3 regions of the Shewanella aestuarii genome follow, and region 3 is predicted to be linked to each of the others. Evidence: predicted binding sites of a transcription regulator. Region 3 holds the regulator's gene; each other region holds the start of a gene.
The links. Region 3 encodes MetJ, which represses methionine synthesis genes. Its sites were predicted from a motif close to TAGACGTCTAGACGTCTA; they were not measured.
Positions count from the first base shown of each region.

Region 1: a site for MetJ is predicted at 7,570-7,587, ahead of metH (methionine synthase). Genes of this name have one in related genera too.
Region 2: a site for MetJ is predicted at 2,632-2,649, ahead of serA (phosphoglycerate dehydrogenase). Genes of this name have one in related genera too.

Region 1 covers NZ_CP050313.1:3,113,184-3,123,771, reverse strand. Annotated here, with positions in the region: gene HBH39_RS13725 (IS3 family transposase) at 24-869, opposite strand; gene HBH39_RS13720 (helix-turn-helix domain-containing protein) at 866-1,375, opposite strand; gene HBH39_RS13715 (tetratricopeptide repeat-containing diguanylate cyclase) at 1,586-3,439, shown strand; gene metH (methionine synthase) at 3,723-7,439, opposite strand; gene HBH39_RS13705 (histidine phosphatase family protein) at 7,628-8,305, shown strand; cobalamin riboswitch at 8,308-8,441, shown strand; gene HBH39_RS13700 (ABC transporter ATP-binding protein) at 8,539-9,369, shown strand; gene HBH39_RS13695 (FecCD family ABC transporter permease) at 9,356-10,471, shown strand; gene cobT (nicotinate-nucleotide--dimethylbenzimidazole phosphoribosyltransferase) at 10,526-10,588, shown strand, end outside.
Region 2 covers NZ_CP050313.1:560,882-571,469, reverse strand. Annotated here, with positions in the region: gene HBH39_RS02705 (YgjV family protein) at 112-405, opposite strand; gene HBH39_RS02700 (PaaI family thioesterase) at 446-883, opposite strand; gene HBH39_RS02695 (helix-turn-helix transcriptional regulator) at 992-1,660, opposite strand; gene HBH39_RS02690 (DUF2238 domain-containing protein) at 1,984-2,583, opposite strand; gene serA (phosphoglycerate dehydrogenase) at 2,796-4,025, shown strand; gene ygfZ (tRNA-modifying protein YgfZ) at 4,142-5,095, shown strand; gene HBH39_RS19940 (EAL domain-containing protein) at 5,228-5,602, opposite strand; gene HBH39_RS02670 (bifunctional diguanylate cyclase/phosphodiesterase) at 5,581-8,067, opposite strand; gene HBH39_RS02665 (S9 family peptidase) at 8,145-10,457, opposite strand.
Region 3 covers NZ_CP050313.1:3,572,827-3,583,414, forward strand. Annotated here, with positions in the region: gene metF (methylenetetrahydrofolate reductase) at 1-786, opposite strand, end outside; gene HBH39_RS15590 (bifunctional aspartate kinase/homoserine dehydrogenase II) at 1,024-3,417, opposite strand; gene metB (cystathionine gamma-synthase) at 3,439-4,611, opposite strand; gene metJ (met regulon transcriptional regulator MetJ) at 4,820-5,134, shown strand; gene HBH39_RS15605 (sulfite exporter TauE/SafE family protein) at 5,304-6,038, shown strand; gene HBH39_RS15610 (c-type cytochrome) at 6,293-6,619, shown strand; gene HBH39_RS15615 (DUF3373 family protein) at 6,765-8,477, shown strand; gene HBH39_RS15620 (tetrathionate reductase family octaheme c-type cytochrome) at 8,538-9,911, shown strand; gene HBH39_RS15625 (EAL domain-containing protein) at 10,086-10,588, opposite strand, start outside.

The DNA.
Region 1 (10,588 bases), 460 kb from region 3:
CCCATAAAGTTGGACATTTCTAGTTAAGCGGCTTCTTTTAAGGCCTGATTTCGGTACTCAACCGGAGTTAGGCCTTTTAGTTTAACCTTAATTCTCTTTTGGTTGTAATACGTTATGTATTCTTTGATTGCGCTAATTAGCTCATTTGCGCTTTCAAATTGACGTCCATGATACATTTCTGTTTTAAGTAAAGCGAAGAAGTTCTCTGCTACTGCATTGTCTAGACAGTTCCCTTTTCTCGACATGCTTTGAGTTAATCCTGCATCTTTCAACATTTTCTTGTATTTGCTATGGCGATATTGCCAACCTTGATCACTATGAACGATTGGCTTTGACCGACTATCAAGCTTTGCCAATGAATCTTCTAACATGCCAGTGACCAATGTTAAACGAACATGCTTTTCAACTCGATAAGCGACAACTTCTTGATTGAACGTATCTATTACAGGTGATAAATAGACTTTTTGCCCCTTTACTTTGAACTCTGTAACATCGGTTACCCATTTTTCATCGGGCTTGTCGGCGTTGAAGTCACGCTTTAAAACGTTAGGTGCTACTTGGCCTTGCTCACCTTTGTAAGAGCTATACTTTTTAGGCCTAACCGTGGATTTCAAGCCTAGCTCAAGCATTAATCTCTGTACTGTTTTCTTATTCATTTTGTACGTTTTACGCAACTCTAAGTGCACTCTACGGTAGCCATATCGCCCTTTATGTTCATGGTAAATATCACTAATGAGCTTCCGCTCCTCTTGATAAGGGACCGGTTTACCTAATGACTTTTTTTGGTAATAGAACACGCTTCTAGGTAGCTCTACAGCGTTAAGTAAGTGCTTAAGGGAATACTCATTTTTTAGAGCCAGAACTATCAACGCTTTTTCTTTGTTTGTTGACGTTTTTGCTGTTCCAGCTCCTCTAACTTTTTTAAAACAGCGTTCTCCGCTCGAAGGTAGGCAAGCTCTTCTTTTAACTCTTCAATGCTCTTCTGGTCATCAGATTTTTGGGCTTGTGAATTTGAGCGAAGTTTCATTTTTGGCCGACCTTTAGTTTTTGAGCGCAAGCCGTTTATGCCATCAGAGATATAGTGTTTTTCCCACATATATAAGATGCCTGGGCTAGACAAATTTAAGACAGCGCTAGTGTGGCTGATTGACCATTGATTTGTCCACATCAGATTTAATGCAGAGAACTTTGCATCTGCAGTCTGATATTCATGCCCGTCACGAAAGGCCTCAAATTGATGAATGGAGTATACCTGACTCCAGTATTTGACCAGCCTAGGATGTATTTTAAACTCTTTAGCTAGTTGAATAGGTGACTCACCAGATAAATGACGTTTTGAAACAGTTAATTTGAATTCTCGTTTATGCTTATACATAAAAAGACCCCCAATAATTGGTGTCCAACTATTGGGGGTCTGTTCAAAATGAACCAATTCGTTTTTAAAGCCTTTAAAGATGACTACAGATACCCATTGATTTGACAGCAGTTAAAAATGGTCATTGTTTTGCTATTTATCTAAATTTATGGATTTAAGGTTAAAGGATTAATGGATTTATCAAAGTTTGTCCCCTTATGGGTGTGCGCGATGCTTTTTGTCGTCCTAAGTGGTATCAGTCCAAGCGCTATTGGTGACCAAACTGAAAATGAAACTCGCGCTGATGAAATTTTGTTGCAATTACTTGAAGGCCTTATTCCTTTAGAAGATGATATTCAGCAAGCGATTGCTGAATTAGCAACATTAATCCACCCTGATGATACAGAAAGGCAAAAACGTTATGTACGAACTTATTGCTGGTATCAAAAAAACTCGACCCCAGAGCTGCTTCAGCAAGGTATCCGTTACGCTGATAACCAAATCATCCTTTATTCAGATCCGTTTCCATCAGAGATTTTAGCGGATTTATACCTGTGTCGAGGTTGGTTTAAAGACATGGCTTCTGATCCTGATGGTGCTTTTGGGGATGTCAATAAAGGGATTGAGTATGCCTATAAAATCGATAACCCTCGTCTAATTGCCGATGGTCGTAACATTCGTGGCAGAATGTATTCTTTCAAAGGCAATTACAGTGCCGCATTAGAAGATTTTATCACCGCCCAACAGTTATACGAGTCATTAAACTCTCCTTATTGGGAAGCCTATAATTTAAGTGATATTGCTTCGACTTATAGTCGCTTTGGCGATCCCGCTTCCGCGTTAAAGTATCAAATGAAGCTAGAGCAATATTATATTGATTCGGGGCAATTATTTAATGCTAATGACATTAATTATCAAATAGCTATTTCATTCCATAAGCTTAAAAATTATCAGCAAGCCATTGAGCGTCTTAAAAAAAGTCAACAATATTGGTTAGATGAGGGGCATCAAATCAATGCTGAGCTTATGTCTATTGAGGTGGCAGGTAGCATGATTATGCTTGGGCAATTTAATCAAGCTAAACTCCGTTTATTACAAGCTAAAACTCACATCAATGACAGTTTACCTAATGTGATGGGGCACTTATATTTTTATCTTGCACAAGTGATGGTGCATGAAAATAATCTGCAACAAGCTTTGGTCTATTTCACTAAAGCAAAACAAGCCTATCAGACGAGTCAAAATGATGTAAGGATCAGTGAAACGTTATTACTACAAAGTGAAGTGTTAGCTGGGTTAAACCGTTGGCAAGAGTCATTTCATACTCAAGCTGATTATATTGCGCTGCATCATCAAATGGATGAAAAAATCCTTGATGAACGTAATGCTGAAATGCAAGCACGTTTTGATACAGAGCAAGTTATCTCTGAAAATGAATTGCTCATAGAGGCCGCTAAAATCAAAGATGCGCAATTCGCTATTATGCAGCGCAATGAAAACATGCAGATCATTATTATTATTTTAAGCTGCATTATTTTAATTTTTGTTTCTATTTTTGCTTATAAGCAAATTCTCACCAAACGGACTTTTAAACGTCTTGCATTAACAGATTACCTCACTAACCTTTCTAATCGACGTGATACTTATGAGCGTGGAAATGATTTTCTTAAGCAAGCCGCTGCCGATAACCAACCATTTTCAGTTATTTCGTTTGATGCCGACTACTTTAAAGCTGTTAATGATTCACTTGGCCATGAAGTGGGCGATCATGTGCTGATTAAACTGGCGGAGTTAGCGGCAAATACAATGCGTGAAACTGACCTTGTTGGTCGGGTGGGTGGCGAAGAATTTTTAGTGTTGCTTCCGAATACCAATAAAGATACTGCCATATTCATTGCGCAGCGTTTAATTACCACTGTCGCGCATCACGATTGGTCAAGTATTGCACCTGAATTAAAGCAAACCATTAGTGCGGGTGTTGCCTCGTTTACGCATGAGCAATCATTTGAGTCGTTGCTGATTAAAGCCGATGAAGCGTTATACCTAGCAAAATCAGCAGGGCGTAATTGTGTTAAAGCGGCTTGATGGATTATTTGCTCAAAGATATTGGTTCGCCTGATGTATTTTCTTAATGCTGTTTGCTTTATTTAGCCTTGCGGGCAAGGTAAGTTGGGGGCTTCGCCCACACTAGACCAAAAGGTTGTGAACTGCGCCCCCTCTTGGAGCATCATGAAAATGCGATATTTAAATAACAGTCGGTACTTTCTAGGCTAAACCTTAGGCATAAAAAATGTGGCGCATAGACCACATCTTTTATCCAAACGAAGTTTGCAAATGGAGTAGCCTAATAATTACTCCACATCACTCTTTACTCTGGGTCGTAATCCAACACTGGCGCTAACCACTTTTCTGCTTCGGTCACGCTCATGCCTTTACGTGCGGCATAGTCTTCTACTTGATCGCGGCCAATATTGGTCACGCCAAAGTAACGTGATTTAGGGTGAGCAAAATACCAACCTGATACAGCAGCGGTTGGGAACATGGCGTAGCTTTCGGTAATATTTAAACCAATGGTTTCATCGGGTTTTAATAAATCCCACAGTAAGCCTTTTTCGGTATGATCTGGGCAGGCTGGATAACCCGGTGCAGGGCGAATACCTTTATAGCGTTCACGAATTAAGGCCTCGTTATCTAGCTGCTCATCAGCAGCATAACCCCAAAACTCTTTACGAACTCGCTCGTGCATGCGCTCAGCAAAGGCTTCAGCTAATCGGTCAGCAAGGCATTTAAGCATGATGGCGTTGTAGTCATCGTGGTTTGCTTCAAAACGGGCAACATGCTCGTCAATACCGTGGCCTGCAGTAACCGCAAAGCCACCCATGTAGTCAGCAACACCAGAGTCTTTCGGGGCTACAAAATCAGCTAAACAGAAGTTGTCATTACCCACTCGCTCAAGTTGCATCCGCAAGTGATGGGTCGTCATTTCGACTTGGGTTCTTGTCTCATCGGTATACAGTTCAATATCGTCATGGTTGACGGTATTGGCTGGGAATAAACCAATAACAGCTTTGGCAGTTAACCATTTCTCTTTGATAATGGTTTCTAGCATGGCTTTACCATCGGCATACAGCTTACGGGCTTCTTCACCGACAACTTTATCATCTAAAATTTCTGGAAAATGACCATGTAATTCCCAGCTTCTGAAAAACGGTGTCCAGTCAATTCGTTCAACTAAATCCGTCAATGGGTAATCATCAAACACCTGACGACCAAGTACGTTGGGCGTGAATGGGGTGTAGTTTTGCCAGTCATGTTGGCAACGGTTTTCTCGAGCCGCTTCAATTGAAACAATGGTTTTACGCTTGGTTTGCGACAGGCGTTTTTCTCTCATGATGTCGTATTCAGCGTAAGTTGCATCAATGGTTGCTTGGCGCGTTTCATTGCTAACTAATTTGCTCACCATGGGCACTGCGCGCGAGGCGTCAGCGATGTAAATCGCACCATGGGGGTAATGTGGGGCAATTTTTACTGCGGTATGAATTTTAGAGCAGGTGGCACCGCCAATAATGGCTGGAATGGTTAACCCTTCACGTTGGAAGGTTTTCACGTTATGCACCATTTCATCAAGGCTTGGGGTGATAAGCCCAGACATACCAATAATATCAATATTGTGCTCTTTTACGGCGGCAAGAATCTTCTCAACCGACACCATAACGCCAAGATCGAACACTTCAAAACCATTACAGGCAAGTACAACACCCACAATGTTTTTGCCGATATCGTGTACATCACCTTTAACGGTCACCATTAAAATTTTACCGTTTGATTGGCCTTCCACTTTTTCTGCTTCAATATAAGGGTTTAAATAAGCCACGGCTTTTTTCATTACCCTTGCTGATTTCACCACTTGCGGTAAGAACATTTTGCCTGAGCCAAATAAGTCGCCCACTACATTCATGCCATCCATTAATGGCCCTTCAATGACATCTAACGGGCGAACGGCTTGTTGGCGTGCTTCTTCGGTATCTTGGTCAATAAATTCGGTGATCCCTTTGACAAGCGCATGGGATAAACGCTCATTAACGGACAGGCTACGCCATGCTAAATCTTCCTTTTTAGCGACTTGCTGGCCATCACCACGATATTTTTCGGCAATATCGAGTAGTTGTTCGGTATTGTTTGAATCTGCAACTGGACATGGCAGGTTAAGTACCACGTTTTCAACTTTCTCTTTTAACTCTGGGTCAATGTCATCATAAATGGCTAACTGCCCGGCGTTAACTATGCCCATGTCCATACCGGCTTGAATCGCATGATATAAAAATACCGCGTGTATGGCTTCTCGTACTGGGTTGTTGCCTCTAAATGAGAACGACACATTAGATACGCCACCTGAAATCATCGCATAAGGCAAGGTGGCTTTTATGTCTTTAATGGATTCAATAAAGTCGACCGCATAATTGTCGTGCTCGTCAATACCGGTAGCGATGGCAAAAATATTTGGGTCGAAGATGATATCTTCTGGCGGAAAACCAACGACATCGACTAACAAGCGATAAGCACGGGTACAAATTTCGGTTTTACGTTGGCGGGTATCGGCTTGGCCGTCTTCGTCAAAGGCCATCACAATGGCTGCTGCGCCATAACGTTTCACTAAGGTGGCTTGTTCAATAAAGGCTTGTTCGCCTTCTTTCATCGAAATAGAGTTTACGATGGACTTGCCTTGTACGCATTTTAGCCCAGCTTCTATCACTTCCCACTTTGAAGAGTCGATCATAATCGGTACTCGGGAAATATCCGGCTCTGAGGCGATCAAGTTTAAAAACTTGGTCATCGACGCTGCGCCATCAAGCATGCCTTCATCCATGTTGACGTCGATAATTTGTGCGCCGTTTTCTACTTGCTCACGCACCACATCTAAGGCTTCTTCAAACTTTTCTTCTTTAATTAAGCGTAAAAACTTTGCCGAGCCTGTGACGTTAGCGCGCTCGCCAACATTCACAAATAGCGAGTTACCATCGATGGTTAGTGGTTCAAGTCCTGATAAACGACAAGCTACAGGGATGTCAGGAATACTGCGAGGTGCGTGGGTGATAACGGCATCGCGAATCGCGCTGATATGTGCTGGTGTGCTTCCACAACAACCGCCAACAATATTTAGCATGCCTTCCGCTGCCCAGTCGACAATGACCTCGGCCATTTCTTCTGGCGTTTCATCATAACCGCCAAATTCATTCGGCAGGCCTGCATTGGGGTGTGCTGATACATGACATTCAGCAATGCGAGATAATTCTTCGACGTAAGGGCGCAGTTCTTTTGGGCCTAATGCACAGTTTAGGCCGATTGATAATGGTTTAATGTGGCGTAAAGAGTTGTAAAATGCTTCAGTCGTTTGGCCTGTTAAGGTGCGCCCAGAAGCGTCGGTAATGGTGCCCGAAATCATCACTGGCAGGCGTTCGCCAATGTTGTCAAACACGGTTTCGATGGCAAATAAAGCGGCTTTGGCATTTAAGGTATCAAAAATGGTTTCAACCATAATGATATCTGCACCGCCTTCAATTAATGCGCTGGTGGATTCAATGTAAGCAGCCACTAGGTCATCAAAATGAATGTTGCGATAACCAGGATCGTTCACATCTGGGCTGATAGAGCAGGTACGATTGGTTGGACCAAGTACCCCGGCAACATAGCGTGGTTGGCCCGTTTGTTCGGCTATTTCATCGGCAGCTTGGCGGGCGACTCTGGCGCCTTCAAGGTTAATTTCAGCCGATAACGACTGCATGTCATAGTCGGCCATGGCAATTGTGGTGGCATTAAAGGTGTTAGTTTCAATAATGTCGGCACCGGCCAGCAAGTATTCTCGATGAATTTGCTTGATAATGTGTGGCTGTGATAACACCAATAAATCGTTGTTGCCTTTGACATCGCAATGCCAATCTTTAAAGCGCTCACCACGGTAATCGGCTTCTTCCAATTTGTAGTCTTGGATCATGGTGCCCATTGCGCCATCAAGAATAACAATGCGCTGTTTGAGAAGAGCACTAAGCTGCTGATATGTTTGACTGTAATGAGTCGTCTTCGCCATAACCGAATACCTTTTTAATGCAGGGCAATGCCGCCAAATTGCGTGCAAAGCGATTTTTTGCCAAATTGACTTTACCTTGATTGGCGGGCTGCCATCTAAAATTGCCAAGATAAAAAATATTTTGGACATTTATACGTATAGACGTCCATAATACGTGAGTTGTGACTAACAGGGCAAGGCTAAATTAAATGAAACATCTTCAAATGGTTTTCTTGCGTCATGGCCATTGTGAAGGCGGTGACATAGTGCGAGGTCGAACCGATGTTGCTTTATCATTTGAGGGGGAAGCTCAAATGAATCAAGCTTTTAATAGTCTGCCCAAACTGCCTGATTGTGTATTTACGTCGCCATTACAGCGCTGCCAACTATGGAGTGACGATATCGCAAAACAGCATGCTTTGCCCATATCGACATTAGCCGATTTACAAGAAATTGATTTTGGTGACTGGGATGGTGAGTTATGGCAGCACCTGTATCAGCAATATGGCGGGCAGGTAAGTGCTTATTACGCTAATCCTTGGGATGCAGATAACACGCCAAACAATGCAGAGCCATTGGCATTGTTTACTCAGCGGGTTGAGCAAGTACTCTTATTTATTCTGCAACAGCTGAGTCTTACTAAAAGGTGTGAGGATCAATCACACGCAAGCAGCTTAGTAGTTACCCATGGCGGGGTGATCCGCACTGTTATCGGGTTAATTTTAGATATGAGGAAATCGGCGACATTGTATAGCCAGCTTGCTATACCCTATGGTGCACTCGTTAGTGTTGACGCTTATATAGATGATAAACCACTCGTTTCACTTGATGACATCAGTTTTAGATTGAATTGGCCGACGCTAAGCGCCAAAATAGGCCAGCATTAACCCCTATTTTATAGGTGATAGGTATTGGGAATCGGGCAAGCCCGAACTGTACCCGCAACTGTGATTTATATGTGTTTATTCACCTTTAATAAGCGCATTTAAAAAGTCAGATACCAGCTTATCACTTTCATTTTTAACGCCTGAGCGGGAACACTCAGTGGAGCGTATATGAAGTTATTAATTTGCCGTACTTGCCAAGCAAGTGCCGCCCCTCATCTTTCTAGGCGTCATTTATGACAGCCGCTGCTTTGTCCGTTAGTCAATTAGCTTGGCGCGTTGATGATATCGATATTTTATCGGGTATTGAATTTGAGCTACCCCAAGGGCAAATGCTGGGGATTATTGGCCCTAATGGCGCTGGTAAATCAAGTTTGCTGCGCTGTCTTTACCGCTTTATTCGCCCAACTTGTGGTGAGATTGCCTTATTTGGCGATAATATCTGTCGCTATTCTGCCAAGAAATTTGCAACCCAAGTGGCGGTGGTGCAACAAGATACTCCCCCATTTTTTGATATGAATACCACCCAATTAGTTGCAATGGGATTAACACCACACAAAGGTCTGTTTGATGGTCAAACGACTCATGATATTCAGTTAGTTGAGCAGGCATTGCTGAAAGTGGGCTTAGCTGATAAAGCCTTTTTACAATATGGGCAATTATCAGGTGGCGAAAAACAACGGGCGTTAATTGCCAGAGCGATTGTTCAGCGGCCTAAGTTACTTATTTTAGATGAGCCAACCAATCATTTAGATATTCGTTATCAAATTCAAATTCTTGAATTAGTCAAAAGCTTAGGTATTACCGTAATTGCTTCAATTCACGATCTTAATTTAGCCAGTGCCATGTGTGACAGCTTATTACTGCTTAATAAAGGCCAGCTTGTTGCTAAAGGTTCCCCATCAGAGGTGTTAACTGAGGCGCAAATTGGTCAAGTGTTTGAGGTGTGCTGTGAAGTAACCGAGCATCCACAACATGGTAAGCCACTGATTAGTTACTATTATGGTTATCAGCGCGCCATTGGCAACAGTACCAGTAAAATAGCGAGCCCACATGAGTCAGAGTAAACACCAAGTTCGTTATCAGCTGTTGCTATTTTGCTTAATCCTTGTGACCTTACTCACCCCTATGGCTGCGGCAAGTTTTGGGGCTGCCAATATTCATTTTAGTGATGTGGTTCACCTTCTTGTTAATAGCCTATTTAAGTCAGAACTCACCCCCACGCAAGATCCATCAACCAGTGGCACTTTGGGGGGAAGTATTGTTGAGCGAATCATCTTTGAACTACGTTTTCCTCGCATAGTATTGGCGTTTGTGGCAGGCGCTGGACTGGCGATTGCAGGTAGCGTGTTACAAATTGTCACCCGTAATCCGTTGGCTGATCCATATTTATTTGGTATCAGTTCAGGGGCTTCTTTTGGCGCTGTGGTGGTGTTTTCAGTTTTAGCTGATACAGGCTTGTTTGCGGGTGTTGTTGATTCATCATTATTACAGGCTGCTGCAATTGCTAGCTGGTGGAACTGGCAAAATTTACTCCTGCCTATTGGTGCATTTTTAGGGGCGAGTTTATCGGTTTTAGTGGTGCTGAGTTTATCGGGTTTAGGGCGGGTCAGTCAGGTTGAACGCATGCTGTTATCTGGGGTGGCTACCTCATTTATGTTTGGCGCATTAACCAGTTTGTTGTTGTATTTTTCTAGCCCACAGGCTGCCGCGTCAGTTCTGTTTTGGACCCTAGGCAGCTTTGCTAAAGCCAGTTGGTCTGGGGTTGTGTTACCCGTATTGGTTGTACTTTTTAGCTTGGTCATTATTTTAGCCCTAAAGCGACAAATTGTGGCGTTGCAAGCGGGGGATGAAGCCGCCCATACCTTAGGGGTAAATGTGGCGAAGCTTCGTTTAAATATGCTGTTGTTATGCTCATTGATCACTGCGGTGTTAGTTGCTAGCTGTGGTGGCATTGGCTTTGTGGGATTGATGATCCCCCATTGTGTGCGCTTATTATTGCCCGGCCGTCAGCCAATGGTTATTACCGCGCTTGTGGGCGGAATTTTTATGGTGTGGATTGATGTGATTGCCCGCTGTGTTTTGGGTAATCAAGAGTTACCTGTTGGCATAATTACCGCTGCCATTGGCAGTGTTTTTTTCTTGTTTATTTTGCGTCATCGTCGTTAATGATGACCTAGTTGGTGTTATTTATAAGTAGTTGCCAAAAGGCATGGAGTCACTATGTTTGCCGTTGATCCTGTAACGCATCGATTTGATGAACAAATTCAAAGTAAAATTGATCAA
Region 2 (10,588 bases), 1.0 Mb from region 3:
AAAGTGAATAGGGATAATCGACAAAACCAATTAGCAAGAAGCAAGAAGCAAGAAGCAAGAAGCAAGAAGCAAGAAGCAAGAAGCAAGAGCAGCCTAAAAAGCAATCTTGTATTAAGCCAAAGTAAAAATTGGCTTAATACAATTAATAAATCGCTTATTATTCTGTAGATGGGGAATTTGCGGTTCTCGATATAACTTCACTAAATAATAAGCATCGATCAATACAATGAAGAAATTGACTAGGGCTACTGGGATCGCCGCAATCGCCAAACCGTAGGCAACAAACAAAGCAGCGCCAATTAAGTTCCACCAGCGCAGCTTTTTAATGTCTGCCATCATCAGCGAAATGGCAACCACCACAGAGGCTAAATAGCCCACCCATTCCCAAATAGTTGCACTATCCATATCATTTCCAATTTCTATTTAGTCATCGGGTAATTGTAGCTTATCGCTTAACAACCGCTGCTGTCATCCTTGAGATGCAGCACAAATCATTAGCGCTATTATGGATTAGTATTTCCCAAACTGAACTGCGCTTACCCAGATGAACGGGTTTAGCCGTAGCGGTCAACAAACCATTACGCGACGCTTTTAAATGGTTGGCATTAATTTCTTGACCAACACAGTAATACTCTGTGAAATCCACCACAAAATTAGCCGCATAACTGGCAACTGTTTCAGCTAGAGCTACATTGGCACCACCGTGAACAATACCCAGCGGATTATGCACACTCGGTTCTGCTGGCATGGTCGCCTTCATATAATCGTCACCGATCTCAGTAATTTTAATGCCTAATGTTTGCATTAAGGTGCCCTTACCGTGCAATCCAGCATCTAAACGATGACAATCTTCTAAGCTGACCTTTTTAAACCAAATACTCATTTATTACATCCAGTTAAAAATTTCATTTAGTGTACTTTGACTAAAAGTGAGATGAAACAAAAAAAGAGGAGCAAAATTGCGCCTCTTAGTTTCAATATTTTTTGTTAGTTAGTTCACTAATTCTAAATGACGTTGATAAGTTTGCGCCCAACGCAGTAACTCAACACGATTACGTGATTGGGTTTTTCGAAAAATAGAAGAGATATGCGCCTTTACCGTATGCTCACTAATACAAAGGCGGTGAGCAATTTCTTTATTTCTTGCGCCACTGGAAACCAACTTAATCACAGTGCGCTCACGACCAGTGAGCATTTGCATGATTGCAGCTTTGTCTTCAGGAATTTGATTATGATGTTCTTGATGCTGTACTAGACGGCGAAAAATTTTGCTGATCAGCGGTCTGTCATACCAAAGCTCATCTGAAACCATCTTACGTAAGCCTGTTAACATTAAGTCCATGCGCTGATCAGTAAACAGAATGCCACGAATACCTAACAACAACGCAGCCTCTTGGTCTAACGAGCCTCGCTCTACTTGATATAATGCAACGGGAACGTCATTAGCCATTCGTGCCGCTAAAAGCGGAACGCCTTTGCTGTCAATTGCTGCGCCTTTTGGGGCGATAAAATAAAAGCAGTTCGACTGATTTTCGAACGCTAACGCTTCGACATGCTTAATGATACGCGTTTTAAAACCTATCGATTCAGCAAGAATAGCTAAATTACAAGGGGCTGATAATTGGTGCAAAAACACCAACTCATACATATTCGAACTCATCACTTTTCTCCCTGAAAAGTTTAATTACGTTCAAGTAATTACTTTTTGTTATTGCACATTTTTCGCAACAACATCATTACAGGCCTCATTGGCCTAGCACTGAAAATCATCCTGAAATTCATTTTATACTTAAATTGTGTGTTGATTCTAGTCGCACTTTAAACCATAAAGCACTGCAAAAGCCTAGAATAAACAAAAAGATAATCAAATGAGACAAACGCTTAGTATTAATTTACTAATCTCATCGCCGGGCTGTCAGTCAAAAGTACTATTTTATATCTCTCGAGAGGATAAACATACTCCCGACTAACTAGGCCATCTTATTACTGAAGATGACTGATTTGCCTATTCTGTAAACCCGTTAACATTAACAAACCACATATCCCGCCAATTAACGCTAAAAACATATCTGATTGCGTATCCCAAACGTAACCTTGAGTACCTAAAAAGGCTTCCGCATCTTCACCCGTAGCAGCAGCGACCCACCATTCAATTAACTCATAAAATGCTGAAAAAGCGAGAACAAAACAGACGCATAAAAATTGACACCAAGCGCCTATTTGCAGTACCCCATTGCGAAGCATCACTTCTCTTGCCAACATAACCGGCACAAAACCTTGTACAAAGTGGCCCACTTTATCGTAGTTGTTACGCTCACTTCCCATGACTTGCGCTAACCAGTCAAATAATGGCACTTCAGCATAGGTGTAACGAGCACCAACCATTAACACAATGCAATGAATCAAGATTAATACATAAGAGAGGGTTGTGAGTGGAAAACGTTTACGAGTAAAAAACAAAATAGGTAGCGCGATCAAAGCAGGAAGCGCTTCTAGCCACCAGGTGAACATATCTTTAGGATCACTAACCGACCACACTAAAACCGCAATAAAACACACTATCCATATAACTATATTATGCAATGTAAATCCCTCTTATTCGATATTGTTCTAGAATGAGAATATTAACTTTAGCCATCTAGCCCTCCACAAGCAGCAAAAAAAGTGCTACTTTGACACTGCGTTGGAAGTCGCAAAATTCATATCAATCCTAATCGCATTGATATCATAAGCATAAGTACTCAAATTAACTAGGTACTAAATCAGCAATATAATCATTAGAGGGTACCCATATCATGGCGAAACACTCGCTTGACAAGGATAAGATCAAAATCCTGCTGTTGGAGGGCGTCCACCAAAGTGCAGTTGATGTGTTTGAAAGAGCAGGCTATAGCAACATTGAGTATCACAAAGCTTCGCTAGGTGAAGACCAATTGCTCGAGTCGATTAAAGACGCACATTTTGTTGGGTTGCGTTCACGTACACAGTTAACGGCACAGGTTTTAAACCATGCTGAAAAACTGGTCGCCATAGGCTGTTTTTGTATCGGCACCAACCAGGTTGATCTATCTGCAGCAGAAAAGCTAGGGATCCCGGTGTTTAACGCACCATTTTCAAACACTCGCAGTGTGGCTGAATTAGTGCTTGGTGAAATCATTATGTTATTGCGTGGTATTCCACAACGTAATGCACAATGTCACCGTGGCGGTTGGTTAAAAAGTGCCAATGGTAGTGTGGAAGCGCGCGGTAAAACACTCGGCGTTGTGGGTTACGGCCACATTGGCACTCAGCTAGGTATTTTGGCTGAAACCTTAGGTATGCGGGTTATCTTTTTCGATATTGAAGATAAATTGCCGTTAGGAAACGCATCACAAGTGCATTCACTGAACGAGTTATTAGCAAATGCGGATGTTGTGAGTTTGCATGTGCCAGAAACCCCTTCAACCAAAGACATGTTTGCTGAAGCTGAATTTAGCAAAATGCGCCAAGGCGGTTTCTTCATTAACGCCTCTCGTGGCACGGTTGTCGATATTGATGCATTAGCGCAAGCCATAAAATCAGGCCATATAGCTGGTGCAGCAGTGGACGTATTCCCTGTTGAGCCTAAATCAAATGATGATGAATTTGTAAGCCCATTACGTGGTTTGGACAATGTCATACTGACACCGCACATTGGTGGCAGTACAGCAGAAGCACAAGAAAACATTGGCATTGAAGTGGCAGGTAAACTGGCCAAATATTCAGACAATGGTTCAACGCTTTCAGCGGTTAACTTCCCTGAAGTGTCGCTTGCGCCTCATGCGGGGGCATCACGCCTGCTGCATATTCACCAAAACCGTCCTGGTGTGTTGATTAAAATTAACCAAGCGTTTTCTGAAAAAGGCATTAACATTGCGGCTCAATATCTACAAACAACCGCAGAAATTGGTTACGTGGTAATGGAAGTGGATTCAGATCAAGCTCAAGAAGCCTTAGATGAACTAAAACAAATTGAAGGCACCATTCGTGCCCGGGTGTTGTTTTAGTCAATGTTTTAACTGACGTCCATAAAACGGCTATTTAGATAGCCGTTTTTTATTGCCGCTTCCCCTGAGCTTCCGTTACACTGCTTGCAATATTTTGCTGTATAACAGGAAACCTTATGAGCCTTTCAGTTAGCCAACCCAATTGGAAAATAACCCAAGAAACGCCCTCATTAATGCTAGCCAGCTTGTCCCATTTCGGACTGATTGAAGTCACAGGAGAGCAGGGCCGAAGCTTTATCCACGGTCAAGTCACCACAGACATCACCTCTCTTGAAGCAAACCAGTGGCGTTGGGGGGCACATTGTGATGCTAAAGGTAAAATGCTTGCCAGTTTTCGGGCCTTTGCCATTCATGACAGCTTATTTATGTTGATGCCCGCCAACAACATTGAATCAGATTTAGCCCAATTAAAAAAATATGCAGTATTTAGTAAAGCTGAGCTTGAAAATGCTAGCGCCAACTGGCTGCTAATCGGTATTGCAGGTATGGATGCTAAGGCGTTTGTTGAGCAACAATTTGGTTCAATTGATGCTCAACTCACCCTGGTGGATGGCGGTGCAATCATTAAAGATGGCGAGCGTTACATTGCTATGCTAACCCATGATAAAGCAACCACACTATGTGAAAACCATACACTATTTGATGCCACTGCATGGCAAGCGCTAGAAATTATAGCGGGTTACCCTAATATTCAAGTACAACATGCAGGCCAATATGTGCCGCAAATGTGTAACGTTCAAGCTATTAATGGAATAAGCTTTACCAAAGGCTGCTACATGGGACAAGAAACCATCGCCCGTATGAAGTACCGTGGTGGTAACAAACGTGCACTGTATATTTTATCGGGTAATACCCATCAAAACTTAACAGCGAATTCCAGTATTGAAATCGCCCTTGAAGAAGGTTATCGCAAAGCTGGAAATATTATTGAGTTTGTTCAACAAGGCGAGCAAGTGTTGTTAACTGCGGTTTTGGCTAATGACACTCAAGCAGATGCCACATTGCGCATTGCGGAAGATGAGCAATCTAGCTTATCGGTTATGGCTTTGCCTTACTCGTTAGTAGATTAAACGAATAATCGTTCGCGATTAAATTTAACCATGGCGACTGAGCTAAAAATGCAATTCGCATTTACTTTGGCTCAGTCGCTTGTTAATTGAGCACATGCAATACAACTGATGACATGCAGTATCCGTCATGACTTATTCAGTTTGTGCCATAAACAAGGTCACAAAATCATCACTCGATATCGCAGGGCTTTTAAAGTAACCTTGATATGTATGGCAATGATTATCTTGCAGAAATGTTAACTGCTCAGCCGTTTCAACCCCTTCTGCCACCACTTTCAAATTCAGGTTATTAGCCATAGAAATAATGGCCGCTGTGATCTGCACATCAGCAAGATCGTCAGGAATATCTTTTACAAAACTACGGTCAACCTTTAAAAAATCAACATTAAAATATTTTAAATAGGCTAAAGAAGAATACCCGGTACCAAAGTCGTCAATCGCTAAGCGAATACCAAGCCCTTTAAGTTTTAACAAGGTATCTTTGGTTAGCGAATGATTATGAACCAACACCCCTCGGTTATTTCTAACACCAGTTTATTAGGATTAATGCCGGTTTCATTCAATATATGACGAATATCATCAATAAAGCCCTCATCATTAAACTGTAAAGGCGATAGGTTGACAGCGATATAATCCAAATTGATACCACGTTTTTGCCAACTAACAAATGCCTCGCAAGCAACGGTAATGACCCATCGGCCTAGCTTAATAATTTGTCCACTCACCTCGGCTGCTGGAATAAATTGGTCCGGTGGAATAGTGCCTAATTCTGAATTAAACCAGCGTATTAAGCTTTCAACGCTTTCAATCTGATTAGTTTGACAATTAACAATAGGCTGGAAGTAAAGTGAAAAGTCATTATTATCAATTGCGGATTCAATACGTTGCTCTAAAGTCAGTTTAGATTTTAGCGCCAAGGTGAACTCTTCTAAATAAATTTGTACTCGGTTTTTTCCTAGTGATTTCGCTTTATAGAGTGCGGTGTCAGCATTTTTAAACAGGGTGACTTCATCTTCGCCATGCTCAGGAAAAATACTCGCACCAATGCTGATTTTAGTATTTAAAAACAGATTCACAGGGCCAATTAACTCTAACGGATACGAGAAGCAATTTAGTAGTTCTGTAGTCAAAAATGTAAGATGTTCCTGATCGGTAACATCTTCAATAATCACCATAAATTCATCGCCACCCATACGACCAATAAAGTCACTATCTCGTAATCTTTCTCTTAATCTTTGCGCGACTTGTACCAGTAATTGATCTCCGACGGGATGTCCATAAGTGTCATTGACGTTTTTAAATGAATCGACATCAATGACTAAAACCCCCAGCTTGGCAGCGTGCCGTTTTGCTCTGGCAATAGCGCCTATCAAGTTATGTTCAACTGCAGTCCTATTGGGTAGATGAGTAAGCGGGTCAAAGTAAGCCAGTTTTTTTAACTCAGCCTCGGCCTCTTTTTGATCGGTAACATCAATCATTACCCAAGCTTGACCACCATCGAATTGGCAACCTTTGAATTCAATCCATCTGTGCAGCCCATCACCGCGAACAATTTTCATGGTAGTTGATGAAACAACATGTGTGGGCTGAGTTAAGCTGGCATAGAAGTCAGGTTTATCCTCCCTTGTCTCAACAAACAGTTTTTGCCAAAAATCATTTACATCAGATAACTGACTATTTTTGTATCCGGTGATCTTTTCAGCCTGCACATTGAGAGTGATCTTGCCATCAACAATTGAACAGACACCGGTAGGTAAATCCTCAATAAAATTCAGTAACTTATTACGACTCGCCTCTATTTGTTGCTTAGCTTGTTTTTCATCGGTAATATCACGATTTATACCAATACAGGTATTCCCCTCTCCTTTGGCGCCTTGAATAACCGTGCTAGCTACATAGATATGCCTAATTTTATTTTCTGAATTTACAATTCTAAACTCTGAAATATAACTATTACTTTCATTTAAGGCTTTGCTAAACTCGGTTAGTACTCGAAACTTGTCAGCAGGGTAAAGCCTATCTGAAAAGTCACTTAATTTACCTTTAAAATCTGCGGGATTGACATCAATAATACTAAACATGGCTTCATCCCAAACTAACCGCTCAGCGCTTATGTCATACTCCCAAATGCCGATTTCAGCTGCATCTAAAGCAAGTTGCAGCCTTTTACTTATTTGGATTAATTTTTTTTGTCGTTGGCGCTCTTCAGTAATATCCACAAAAGAGGTGACCGACATATGCGGGCGAGATTCATTCGGCTTAAAAATAGGTTGAGAGTTAATTTTCAACCAACTGACACCGCCATCGGCCTTATTCACTCCCATGGTAAAATCTAATACAGGCACACCATGCTTTATGGCTAACGATGAAGGATGATCTTCTGGAGGACAAGGTTGACCGTCTTCGGTAATGGTTCCCCAATTAGGATCGGCATTGTCTAAGCCTCGCATCTGATGACTGGTTAAGCCTAAAATTTCTTCTGATGCAGAGTTATTGGCAGTAATGACACCATTAGCATCTTGAATAACAACGCCTTCTAATAAGGAATTAAGCAACACAGCTTCATCACGACCTAATAATGCGAGATTGGTGTCGCCTGAAAGCGAATTCATGGTTATTTGAATGGATATGATGGTCGCATTAGTGCCTGCTAGCACTAACGGACCAATAAAAAATGTTACATGATATTGATAGCCTAATAAGCTAATGTCAGTGGTAATGTTAGACGTACTGCGCTGCTCTGTTTGTGCTTTAGCAACCGCAATGCGTAACGAGTTAAGCAACTGCTTGTCATTAAGTAATGGGTTTGGCCAAACCGCATTTTTAGTCGCAAATATATGTTTTTCAGCAAATTTATCAGCACTTTTAAGCCAATTTGAATTGGTAAATACTACCTGATTATCAAACGACAGAATTGCAATATCCTGCGGTAAATTATTACATATTTGAATGAGTTCATTACTTAATGGCACAGTTGCTCCTAAAAGACACCCTTAATAGCGCTACATCATTATAAAGCATCTACAACAAATGACTTACATTAAATAACTTACTTCAACTGACTATCCAAAAATGCTGCCAGCGATTTATACAAATGATTACGCACTTTCTCACCGCGCATAGAATGTTTTGACCCTGGGTAATCAATCATCTGAAACAACTTGCCTTCATCTTGTAGCGCTTTATAGACGCGAGTGCTGTTTTCAAACAACACGTTGTCATCTGCCATGCCGTGATACATCAGTAAGCCTGACTGATAGTGCGTCACATAAGGTAAAACACTTGCTGCATCATAACCCTGTTTATTTGTGTCAGGATTCCCCATATAGCGCTCGGTATAATGGCTATCATACAAACGCCAATCAGTTACTGGAGCACCAGATATGGCTGCCTTAAAGTAATCTGGTGCTTTAAACTGGCTCATCAACGCCATATATCCACCGTAACTGTGGCCATAAATCGCCACATTCTCACCATCAATGAAGGGCAGGCTTCGTAAATAATCAACACCCGCTTTTTGATCACGCACTTCAGCATCACCCATGTTTTGATAAATCACCTGTTCAAATTGGGTTCCACGATGGCCAGAGCCACGATTATCTAATTGGAATACCGCATAGCCTTGTTGCAATAAGTATTGAGTAAAGTAATCCGCCTCACTCCAGCTATTAACGACTAATTGCGCATGGGGGCCGCCATAAACCCGAACCACCACTGGGTATTTCTTACTGCTTTCAAACGGAACGGGTTTAAATAATCGATACTGTAAACGTTGACCATCGTCAGCCAATAAATGACCAAACTCTGGCATTTGCCATTGACCAACAAACTCATATAAAGGGTGGCTTGCATCAACAAGATTTTGCTCAACCCAAGCTAAGTGAGTACCTGTGGCATCATGTAAACTAATTTGTGGCGGCTGCTGTAAGCTGCTGAAATAATCTAAATAAACGGGCTCATTGTCAGCAAACACACTATTATGCATCCCTGAACGGCTACTTATACGCTCAATACTGGCGACACCTTGGGTTAGGTTTACTCGATAAATATGGCTTTCGACCACACTGTCTTTACGCCCCGTAAAATAGACCCAACCCTGTTTTTCATCAACATATTCCAAGCTGTCAACCACCCAATCTCCTTGAGTTAATTGCTTAATTAGCTTGCCTTGTAAATCATATAAATAAAGATGCTTAAAGCCATCTCGCTCGGACGCCCAAATAAAAGCGGCTTGTTGCTTTAAAAAATGCAAATCATGGTGCAGATTTATCCATGCAGCGCTGCGCTCTTTCACAACCGTCTCTGCAACGTTTTGCTGGGTTACATCAACAATGCGTAAATCTAATGCTTGCTGATCGCGACTTTGCCACTGGTAAGATAAATGCTTGCTATCGGGTAGCCATTTTACCCGTGGTAAATAAATGTCTTTATCAGCCCCTAAATCAATCCAAGTGGCTTGTTTGGTCGCCAAGCTAACTACACCAAGCTCAATGATAACATTGGGTTTACCCGCATAAGGGTAACGCTGCTCAGTCAGTTTGATACCATCAGCATAAATTTCATTACGAGTGACAAGCTCAACCCCTGACTCTTCAATGCGGGTAAAAGCAATGTTTGATTCATCCGGCGACCACCAATACCCCGTCATGCGATCCATTTCTTCTTGAGCAACAAATTCAGCCATGGCATTTTTTATTGGCCCTTTGCCATCATGGGTTAACGCCGACAATTTACCCGTGGCTAAATGCAGCACATACAGATTTTGATCTCGCACAAAAGAAACAAAATTAGCTTTAGGTGATAAGCGCGCATCGGTGGCAAAGCCATCACCAATTGGCAATGTACTAACGCTATCTTCTTTAACATTGTATAAATACAATTGCCCTGAAGCGGGAATTAAAATCGATTGGCTATCATCAGCCCAAAAGTATTCCATAATCCCTTGGCCATAAATGCGTTGGCGCTCGCGACGAGCTTTTTCTTCATCCGATAACTCGCCGCCGGCCAATTTATCAGCATCGATCAACCGGCTGCGTTTGCCTGTGCTGATCTCCATTTGCCATAAATCATAAAAACTTTGATTATCATCTCGACCTGCAAGGTAAGTCACACGCTTACCGTCTGGCGACAAACTCAAGCCGCGCGGACTAGTACCCGCAAGGGCTGGTGAAGCATGAAGACGCTCAATAGACAATGGCTGAACACCGCCTTTAAAACCCTGTAGTGGGACTGTGGTGGTAAATTTAGGTGCTGAAGATGAAGTTGTCGAAGTCATAGAGTTGGCCATTAAAAGTTGACTGGTAAGTAGTAATGGCAACGCAAATACCGCTGCGAAAACCTGTTGCTTCCATCGAGAAGTCATTATTGTTATTCCTATTAATAAACAAGCGCATTGTCTTTTTGCGGCTTCATTTTGCCTGAATTTTATTTAAAACGAAAATGCCTCATCTAGCACTGAAATTGACCACAATCTGAGGTATTATTTGACACAAT
Region 3 (10,588 bases):
CACTTTGACCATATCAATCGCCACGTTAGCACCAACCAATTGGCGAGTACCAGGGTCGTTGTCTAATCCTTCAAATTGACGGCTTAACCATTGCGGAATGGCAACATTGGTCATATCGGCAAAGCGTTTGGTTTGCTTAAAGTTAGTGACAGGTAAAATCCCAGGGACGATTTCGACATCAATACCCGCCGTGACACAGCGATCGCGAAAGCGTAAATAAGATTCAACGTCAAAGAAAAACTGGGTGATAGCACGATTTGCACCCGCATCAATTTTCTTTTTCAAATGGATTAAATCAGCTTGGGCGTTACGGGCATCTGGATGAACTTCAGGATAGGCCGCAACTGAAATATCAAAGTCAGCGACCGAGCGCAATAAACTAACAAGATCATTGGCAAATCGAGTTGGTTTTGGGCTGCCTTCAGGTAAATCACCGCGCAACGCGACAATATCTTTAATACCAGAGTTCCAGTAATGCTTAGCTAACTCAATTAACTCTTCATCACTGGCGTCAACTAAAGTGAGGTGCGGTGCCGCTAATAAGTTAGTTTCTTTTTGAATACGCTCAATCACACTATGGGTGCGATCCCGCACCCCAGAGTTAGCGCCGTAAGTAACCGAGACAAACTTAGGGTTAAGCGGCTCTAAACGACGAATTGAGTTCCATAAAATGGTTTCCATCTCTGGTGTTGAAGGCGGAAAAAACTCAAATGACACATTGATATCGCTTAGCTCAGATAAGCTCTGATTTAACGACTGTGAGTGTTGGGCATGATGAAAAGCCATGTTCTATTCCTTCAACTGCTTCGATGGTGGCATCGATGGGTGTAATTCTCGGTTTGTTTAAACGGACGTTTAGACGTCTACATGTCTACATAGTAATTTAACTGACTCTGATGTCAAGAATAAAAGTACATAGAATGATTTGAACCACAGTGACAATTTAGCAAGATAACGATGAAAAAAAAGCAAGACCGCTAACCAGCCTTGCTTTTAAGTAGATAACCTCTTGGCAAATAGGCTTTACTCTTGCAATAGATCTCGACAGATTTGCACTAAATCTGATTGCACTGCTGCTGCGGTAACTTCCCTACCTGCACCCGGGCCGCGAATAATCAATGGATTACCTTGATAAAATGCGCTGCGAATAACAAATACGTTATCACCAGGAGTTAAATTGGCATAGGGGTGATTGCGATCAACCCATTGAATTCCTACTTCAGCTTTCAATTTACCTTCGGCTTTATCAAGTGATGCGACATAACGCAGCACCTTATCTTGCTCGGCAGCCGCACTAAATTGCTGTAGCAAGTCATCATCAAGCTCAGTAATGCGCGCCATAAACTCATTCAAGGTTAACTCAGCTAAATGGGCTGGCACTAATGAGTTTAAGGTAATGTCTTCCAGTTCAATTGCCAAACCAATCTCACGCGCCAAAATAAGCAATTTGCGCTGCATATCTCGTCCAGATAAATCATCGCGAGGATCAGGTTCAGTGATCCCTAAGCTTTTTGCTTGGGTGACTAATTCTGAAAATGGCTTACTGCCATCGTAATTTTCAAATAACCAACATAATGTACCTGAAAATATACCGCCTACAGCTTCAATGGTGTCACCACTGTTGCGTAAATCATTAAGCGCATGCTGAATAGGCAAACCGGCACCACAACTGGCATTGTAGCGCCAAAATAAACGACGATTACCTAATTGCAGTTTCAATTCACGATAAAAAGGTAATGGCCCAGAACCGGCTAATTTATTAGCACTAACCACATGAATACCTCTGGCAAATAACTCAGGGTACTGCAAGGTTAATGAGGCGCTGGCACTGATATCTAATGCAACAACTTCATCACAAGATAGCTGCTCAATTTGCTCAAATAAACCATCATAATTCCATGGTTGTGCTTGTTGCTCATATTGTTGCTGCCAGTTGTCTAAGTCCACACCTGCGTTATCAATCAAGGCTTTTTGAGAACTCACTAAACCAACCAATTCTACCGTGGCTTCCAGCTCTTTATTTAAACCAAAGCGCGCACGTTTAAATAAATCAATCCAAGCTTCACCAATATTACCCACGCCCAGTAGCAATACCCCTATGCGCATTCTAGGGCCAGCGCAGCGGCGGTGCACTTTTTGAGTTAATAAGTTCACTTGTGCTTGTGGCACTAAAGTAACCAAACTTAAGCCATCTTGATAGATAGGTTTAGCATCACGGCTGAGCAAACGCGCAAAGCTTCTACGGTATAACTCAGCGTCAGCACTCACCAAGGCCACCAAACCTAAATCGCTGTGTATTTGCAAATCTTCAATCACAAACTCAGCTGCAAAGCTGGCCAATAATGACTGAACTTGCTTTTGGCTTTCAAGCGTAAAGGCTAACTCTAGCTTTTGCTGAGCCAACACCCAATGTGCCAGTGGGGTTAAACCCGCTTGGGCAAAAATAGCTAATAATGGCTCAATACTGGCACTAGATTTAAAGCTAAATAACACCACCTCATTGAGGTTTGTTACTACTGGGGCACTTGCAGATGAGCTTTGTGGGGCTATTAAGGTGAAATCGGTATGCGAAGCATAGCTTGAGCGCACAGCCAAGCTGACCGAGGTATCAAACAATGGCTGCAAAGTACGTGAATGTAACACCGGCGAGCCAAGTCGTGCTAAACGATCGGCTTCAGCAAGCGACATGCTTTTTAATAGTTTGGCATCGTTGATTTTATTCGGGTCAGCATTAAATACTCCTTCAACATCCGTCCAAATGGTGACACGGCCAATGTCAGCTAAACTGGCAATTAAAGTCGCACTAAAATCAGAACCATTACGCCCCAATAATAAGGTATCACCTTGACCATTGGCACAAATAAAGCCGGTGATCACTAATCTTTCATTCGGGTGAGCGGCTAATAATGCTTGCACCTTGGCACGCGATTCATCAACACGAATATTAGGCACAGAGCCTTCATCGGCGACTAAAATAGAGCAAGCATCAACATGAGAAGACGCCACACCTGATTCACGTAACAAGGCCGCCATGAGTCTAGCAGACCAACGTTCACCAAAACTGACAACTTGATTAAGCTGGTACTCATTACGCTGCTCAAGCGATAGCAAACTAATTAATTGAGATTTATCCGTTGATAAACGCTCGCGTAAATCGCGCGCTTGCTCATTAGACAATAACTGTTCGATCAAGGTTTGCTGATAACTAATCAGCACTTGTAGCTCTTCTTGCCACAACTGACCGCTTTCACGCAAATTGAGTAACTTGTATAAAAAATTGGTACTTTTGCCAGCGGCTGACACCACAATTAAGTCATCACTGTTACCATGAGTCAGTAAAATATGAGCGACACGTCGATAACAATCGGCGTCAGCAAGACTTGAACCACCAAATTTATGTAAATGACCACGCGCCATTTGTAACTCCTTAAGCACCCACTACAACGCTGCGACTGCAGCTAATGCGGCTTGAATATCTGCCACTAAATCATCGCCATCTTCAATACCAACAGACAACCTTAATAATGTATCTTTAACACCGGCCTCATAGCGAGCCTCTGGCTCCATTGCTCTGTGCGTCATGGTGGCAGGAACGGCCACTAAACTTTCCACCCCGCCTAAACTTTCAGCAACACTGAACAAAGTTAATGCAGATAAAAAGGCAACCACTTCTGCTTCACCGCCATTGAGTTCAAAACTTAACATAGCACCAAAGCCTTGTTGTTGTTTCGCCGCAATTTCGTGACCTGGATGGTCTTTTAACCCCGGATAATACACTTTTGCAACAACATCACTTTGACTTAACAGCGCAACAATACGCTGGGCATTGACTTGATGTTCGCGAATACGCACCGCAAGCGTACGAATACCGCGTAAGGTTAAATAGCTATCAAACGCTGAGCCTGTTAACCCTAAAGTATTCGACCACCAATGTAGTAGCTCTCCCAACTCGGCATCTTTTGCCACCACAGCACCACCGACAACATCACTGTGCCCATTGATATATTTAGTGGTTGAGTGAATCACAATATCTGCGCCTAAATTAAGTGGCTGTTGCAAAATAGGAGACAAAAAGGTGTTGTCTACTGCTACTAATGCACCGACTTGTTTAGCCGCTTTAGCGATTTCAGCGATATCGACAACACGTAGTAGTGGGTTAGATGGCGTTTCTAACCAGACCATTTTGGGCTTTCTAGCAATAGCCTCAGCCAAAGCTTGTTCGTTGGTTTGATCGACCACCGCCAGTTTAAATTGGCCTTTTTTAGCTAAGTTGGTAAATAAACGGTAACTGCCACCATAGCAATCATGCGGAACAACAAGTAAATCATTTGGACCTAATAAGCTGGTTACTAGGGTAATAGCAGCCATACCAGTGCAAGTCACCACCCCCGTTGCGCCATGCTCTAACTTGGCAATAGCCTCACCTAAAATGCAACGAGTAGGATTACCTGAGCGACTATAGTCAAATTCGCGCGGATTTTTATGGCCATCAAATGAATAATTGGTCGATAAATAAATTGGCGGAACAACAGCACCATATTGTGTGTCACTCTCAATGCCCTGACGCACGGCGACGGTAGCACTGTTATGTTGTTTACAAGACTTGGTCATGGTTGACTCCTAACACGATGAACACACAAAAGAGATGTCTAGATGGCTAAATTTACCTAACAGAACTACTCAGGTCAACAAAAATAGCCGTTTAGACGTCTAAACATCAAGAAATCTATTTGCAATGTGCACTAAAACACAGCAATAATTTGACTAGAGATTGTAAGGGTTTAAAATCTGCAGCGAATTTATAGTAAAGGGTGAGTTAATGACTGAGTGGAATGGCGACTATATTAGCCCATATGCCGAGCACGGCAAGAAGAATGAACAAGTAAAAAAAATCACCGTATCAATTCCTTTAAAAGTATTGAAAGTATTGACCGATGAGCGCACCCGTCGCCAAGTGAATAATTTGCGCCACGCGACAAATAGCGAATTACTTTGTGAAGCATTTTTGCATGCCTACACAGGTCAACCATTGCCTGATGATAATGATTTATCAAAAGATGAGCCAGATAGCATCCCGCGTGAAGCGAAAGCATTAATGGATCAAATGGGTATTGAATGGGAAGACTTAGAGTAATTTCTGCAAATTAGAATTACCCAAACTCTTCAATCACATTCCACCAAGATAACTATCCTATGTGTAGGATAGTTATCTTGGTGGAATGTTGTTTTTACGCCTTTCTTAATTCTGTATGTTCCGTTTTGTAACCCATACTCAATCAGACGCTTATAACGAGTTCCATTTTATGTCATTTATTGATCCCACCACATTGATTTTAGCGTCAGTGATTATTTTTTGCGGTGCATTAACCCAAAGCTTAATTGGTTTTGGCTTAGCCGTGGTTGCCAGTCCACTCCTGTATATTGTTGACCCACAACTCGTGCCTATACCGATAATTGTGATGGGATTTGTTATTTCATTAATGACCTTATATAGAGAGCGAGCTCACTTAGCCTTCAACGGATTGCAATATGCGCTTATCGGTCGAATTCCTGGGGGATTTCTAGGCGCCGCATTATTACTGTTCGCCCAGCAAGCGGTATTAGGCTTGGCCATCGCTGGCATTGTGTTTACCGCGGTTTTGTTAAGTGTGTTTAAGTTTTCAGCGCCGGTAAATCGACTTACCTTGTTTATTGCAGGTGTGGTATCGGGTATTTTTGGCAATATTGCGGCGATTGGCGGTCCACCACTGGCGATTTTATTGTCGGGTAAAGATGCCAGTCAATTTAGGGCGGCATTGTCTGCCTATTTTGTTTTTAGCTCGGTAATTGCACTGCTTATTTTAGTTTTGGTCGGCTTGGTTGAATGGAAGCATATGTGGCTATCTGTGATGTTAATTCCCTCTGTCGTTGCGGGTTATTTCGTTGCAGGGCGGCTTGTTGGCAAAGTGGATAAAAATAAAACCCGCACCGCAACGCTGATCCTGTGCACATTAAGTGCTTTAGTGCTAACCATAAAATCTATCTATGCATTAGCTTAAATGCCCCATATTTAACACAGCCATACTCGCTATATCCGCCTATCACTAAACTTAATCATCTCCTATGAGCTTGATCACACCCAGTCTATTAGATTTTTTTCAATTAAATTTTTATCAATTAGATTTTTCTCATTAACTTGATCTACTTCAAATTAACACTACCTACTTTTAGGTAACATTCTTAACAACAAGGACACGGTTTTAAATTAAAAGTAATTGGGGTGAACCCCATACCCTAGATGAGGATGTGAACAATGAAAATCAATCTAAAAGTTGCCATTGCAATGGCTCTGTTTTTATCACTTGGTAGTCAAGCAATGGCGGCTGAGGGTGGCAATCCGAAAAAAGGTAAACACCTTTATAAAAAAGAATGTAAAGCTTGTCATAGTGTCGGCACAGAAGGACCAGAGTTAACCCCGATGGCAAAAACCATGAGTCAATGGGATCGCTTTTTCAAACGCGATCAACACAAAGCCAAACCTGAAGTATTTAAAGCCTTATCAGAGAAAGATTTGAAAGATATTCAGCAGTTTTTATATGACCACGCTGCGGATTCAGATCAGCCACAAACCTGCGGTTAATAGCCACTTAGGGTTAAACAAGGTGTCGTAATAGGCACAGATTACATCTTGAAATCAAAAAATATTGGGGCTTAGCCTCAGGGACTCTGACAATCAAAATTTGGTTGAAAGCACAAAAAACAACCAAATTTTAGGGAGCAATATTATGCGTACTCTCATTTCAATATTAGTGGCTAATGCACTGCTTTTTAGCGGGGCTGGTTTTACAGCAGATATCGACGCCCAAAAAATCGCCGATCTTAAACAGCAACTAGCAGACATTACCGAAGAACTTGATGATCTCAATTCGCGGGTAGATAAAACCGAACGCCACACCGCTTTAGATAGAATTCAAATTACAGGTGATTTTCGGACCAAAGCGCATTCATTGCACTTTCAAAATGTCACTTGGAATCCAGCAATGAAAGTTAACTTTTCAGATTTTGGCGCTAAAGCCATGTCTGGTGCGTTTGGCGACCCTAGCAGTGCTACTTCACCGCTAGGTAAAATGATGGCCGCAAACCCGGAGTTAGCTGCGGCATTTCAAAGTGGCATGTTACAAGGCGTAATGCCCTATGTTCTTGCCCCTCAAACCCAACAAGATATCGATAACGACATACTTTACACCACTCGCTTACGTTTAGATCTCAAAGCAAAAGTATGGGATAACGTCAGTTTTGCAGGCCGACTCAGCATGTATAAAAACTGGGGCGACTCTACCGGGGTTAAGGTATTTGATTCATGGAACTCATTTACCATGGATGGCACCAGTAGTGGCAACACCAGTGGCGATTGGTTACGAGTAGAGCGCGCTTATTTTGATTGGAAAAATATTAACGGTAGCAATACTTACCTCTCTATTGGACGTCGCCCTTCAACCTATGGCCCACCGAGTCATTATCGTGAAAATGAAATGCGCGGCGGCACGCCATCTGGGCACTTAGTTAACTTTAATTTTGATGGTGCAACATTGGGTTATAACTTAGGTGAAATCACCGGTATTGAAGGCCAAGTCGTACGTTTTTGTTATGGCCAAGGATTTGAGTCTCAGTTTGGTAATGGCGAGATGTTTGGCGACATTATCACTAAAGATACCCACTTAGGTGGCTTCAATATTGATGTGATTAATGACGGCACTAACTTCCTGCAAATGACCTTATTTGGCGCTAAAGATATCAACGATGGCTTCAAGGGCACCATGGCATTTCCCACCCAATTAGCGGGAATATTTGCTCCGACTATGTATCAAGACATGCAAAAGTTTGAAAACTTCAACTTTGTCACCCGTGTTCAGCCTAGTGGTGTTATTGGTGACATGTTCTTAGGTGGCTTAGGTTATGCTAGAGAAACTGAAAATGATTACAAATGGTTTGCTTCTATCGGTTGGACGCGTGCAGAACCTAATGGCAATGCCGGTTTATTTGGCGGCATGTTAAATGATGCTGTGTTTGAAGCGGAGCTAAATAGCACGGGTACTGAAATCATTATGGTACCAAAAGAAACTGTCGATACGGATACCAAAGATGGTTACGGCGTTTATATCGGGATGCAAATGCCCGCTCCGGGCGGTAAATTCGGTCTAGAGTACAACTATGGTTCAGAATATTGGACCCCATTTACCCAAGCCCAAGATGACCCCATTGGTAGCAAATTAGCTACTCGAGGCCATGTCGCTGAAGCCTATTACATTTTTGATATCAACCCAAGAATGTTTATCAAGTTAGCAGGCTTGTATTACGACTTTGAATACACAGGCAGCGGCACCCCGGTTGGCGCACCTCAAAAAGTGGATGATGTCATTGCTGGTACCGCCTACTCCATGCTGCCTGTAGTGGATACCGCTTACGATGTAAACGCCTCTTTGACTGTTAACTTTTAATTGCACTTCCCGGGGGCCTCGCCCCTCAGGGTAAGGATTTAAATCATGAAAAAAATATCAATGGCTTGGATGTTACTGTTAGCCAGTAGCGCCACTCACGCAGCATTTGATCATAAAGAAGTACTTAAAGGGCCATTTACACAAGGCACTGAAGTCACCACGCAATGTATTGAATGTCATGAAGATCATGCAAAAGAGTTTATGAAATCTTCCCATTGGACTTGGGAATTAAAGCAAGAGTTGCCCGATCGCACCGTAATGCGTGGCAAAAAGAATAGTATTAATAACTTTTGTGTCTCAATTGCTGGTAATGAACCACGCTGCACTAGCTGCCACGCAGGTTACGGCTGGAAAGATAACAGTTTTGATTTTACCGATATGACCAAGGTGGATTGTTTAGTGTGTCACGACACTACCGGAACCTATATCAAAGAACCAGCAGGTGCGGGTGAGCCAATGGCCAAGGTTGACTTAACCCGTGTTGCCCAAAATGTCGGTCAACCTGTGCGTGATAATTGCGGCACTTGTCACTTCTATGGCGGTGGTGGTGATGCGGTTAAGCATGGCGATCTCGACTCTTCTATGTCTTACCCAGAAAAAGACACAGATGTCCACATGGATACCGACGGTAATGATTTTCAATGCCAAACTTGCCACACCACAGCAAGCCATCAAATATCAGGCAATGCCATGGGCGTATCACCGGGCGGAGAAAACCCTATCGGTTGCGAAAACTGCCATGACAGTGCGCCACATGACAGCAAAAAGCTCAATACTCATACAGCAACGGTTGCCTGTCAAACATGCCACATTCCGTTCTTTGCCAAAAATGAACCGACAAAAATGCGTTGGGACTGGTCTACCGCTGGCCAAGAATTAGCTGAAGTTAAAGACGAAAATGGCAAAAAAACCTTTATGAATAAGAAAGGCAGCTTTATTTGGCAAAAAATGGTACCACCACAATATGCTTGGTTTAATGGTAAAGCCGATGCGTATATGGCTGGCGATAAAATTGACCCAAGTCAAACCATCAAATTGGCCTACCCACTTGGCAACATTAACGACAGCAAAGCCAAAATTTATCCATTCAAAGTACATACAGGTAAGCAAATATATGACACCAAATTGAATATATTAATTACCCCTAAAGTGTTTGGTGAAAATGGCTATTGGGATAAATTTGATTGGGATTTAGCATCCAAGCTAGGCATGGAAGCGAACACCACCATGATTGAAAAAGGCTTAAGTTACAGTGGCGAGCATGACTTTGTTGAAACTGAAATGTGGTGGCGCATCAACCATATGGTTTCACCTAAAGAGCAGGCTCTTCAATGTAATGACTGCCACAACAAGGGGACTCGTTTAGATTGGCAAGCGCTTGGTTATAAGGGTGACCCAATGAAAAACAAGCAAGGCCCAAAACATGCTAAATAAGATTTGGTCATTCAACCAAACAGTCTAATTAGAAAGGCTTGTTCAATATCAATCAATTAGCAATTAGCAATTAGCAATTAGCAATTAGCAACTAGCAACTAGCAACTAGCAACTAGCAACGAAAAATGCCTTATCAAGTTGATAAGGCATTTTATATTTTAGTGTTTATAAGCATTAATGAAAAAACTGTTTTGCCGGCAGCGGTTTTGAGTAAACATAACCTTGAATAAAATAAACACCCTGCTCACTTAGATAAGCAACTTGCTTATCATCTTCTACCCCTTCAGCAATCATATTTAAATTGGATTTTTGTGCAAATGAAATAATTGCTTCAATGGTTTTAGTATTAAAATTGTCTTGACGACCTATGGTATCAACAAACATCTTGTCAATTTTTAGGGTACTGATCCCTAAATGTTGCACATAGCTAAAACCACCGTAACCGGTACCAGCATCATCTAATTTTAAATCAATACCTATCGCGTAAAACTTATCTAACATTTTACGCGCAGCAACTAAATCTTTTATAGGTAAGCGCTCAGTAATTTCTAATGAAATACTATGCTGTTGCAATTCACCTGATTCAACCACGCCTTTTAGCATCTGATACAAATCATCATTATCCAAATGCTCAGGCACAATATTAACGCTAAAAAATAAGGCATCTCGTTTACTGG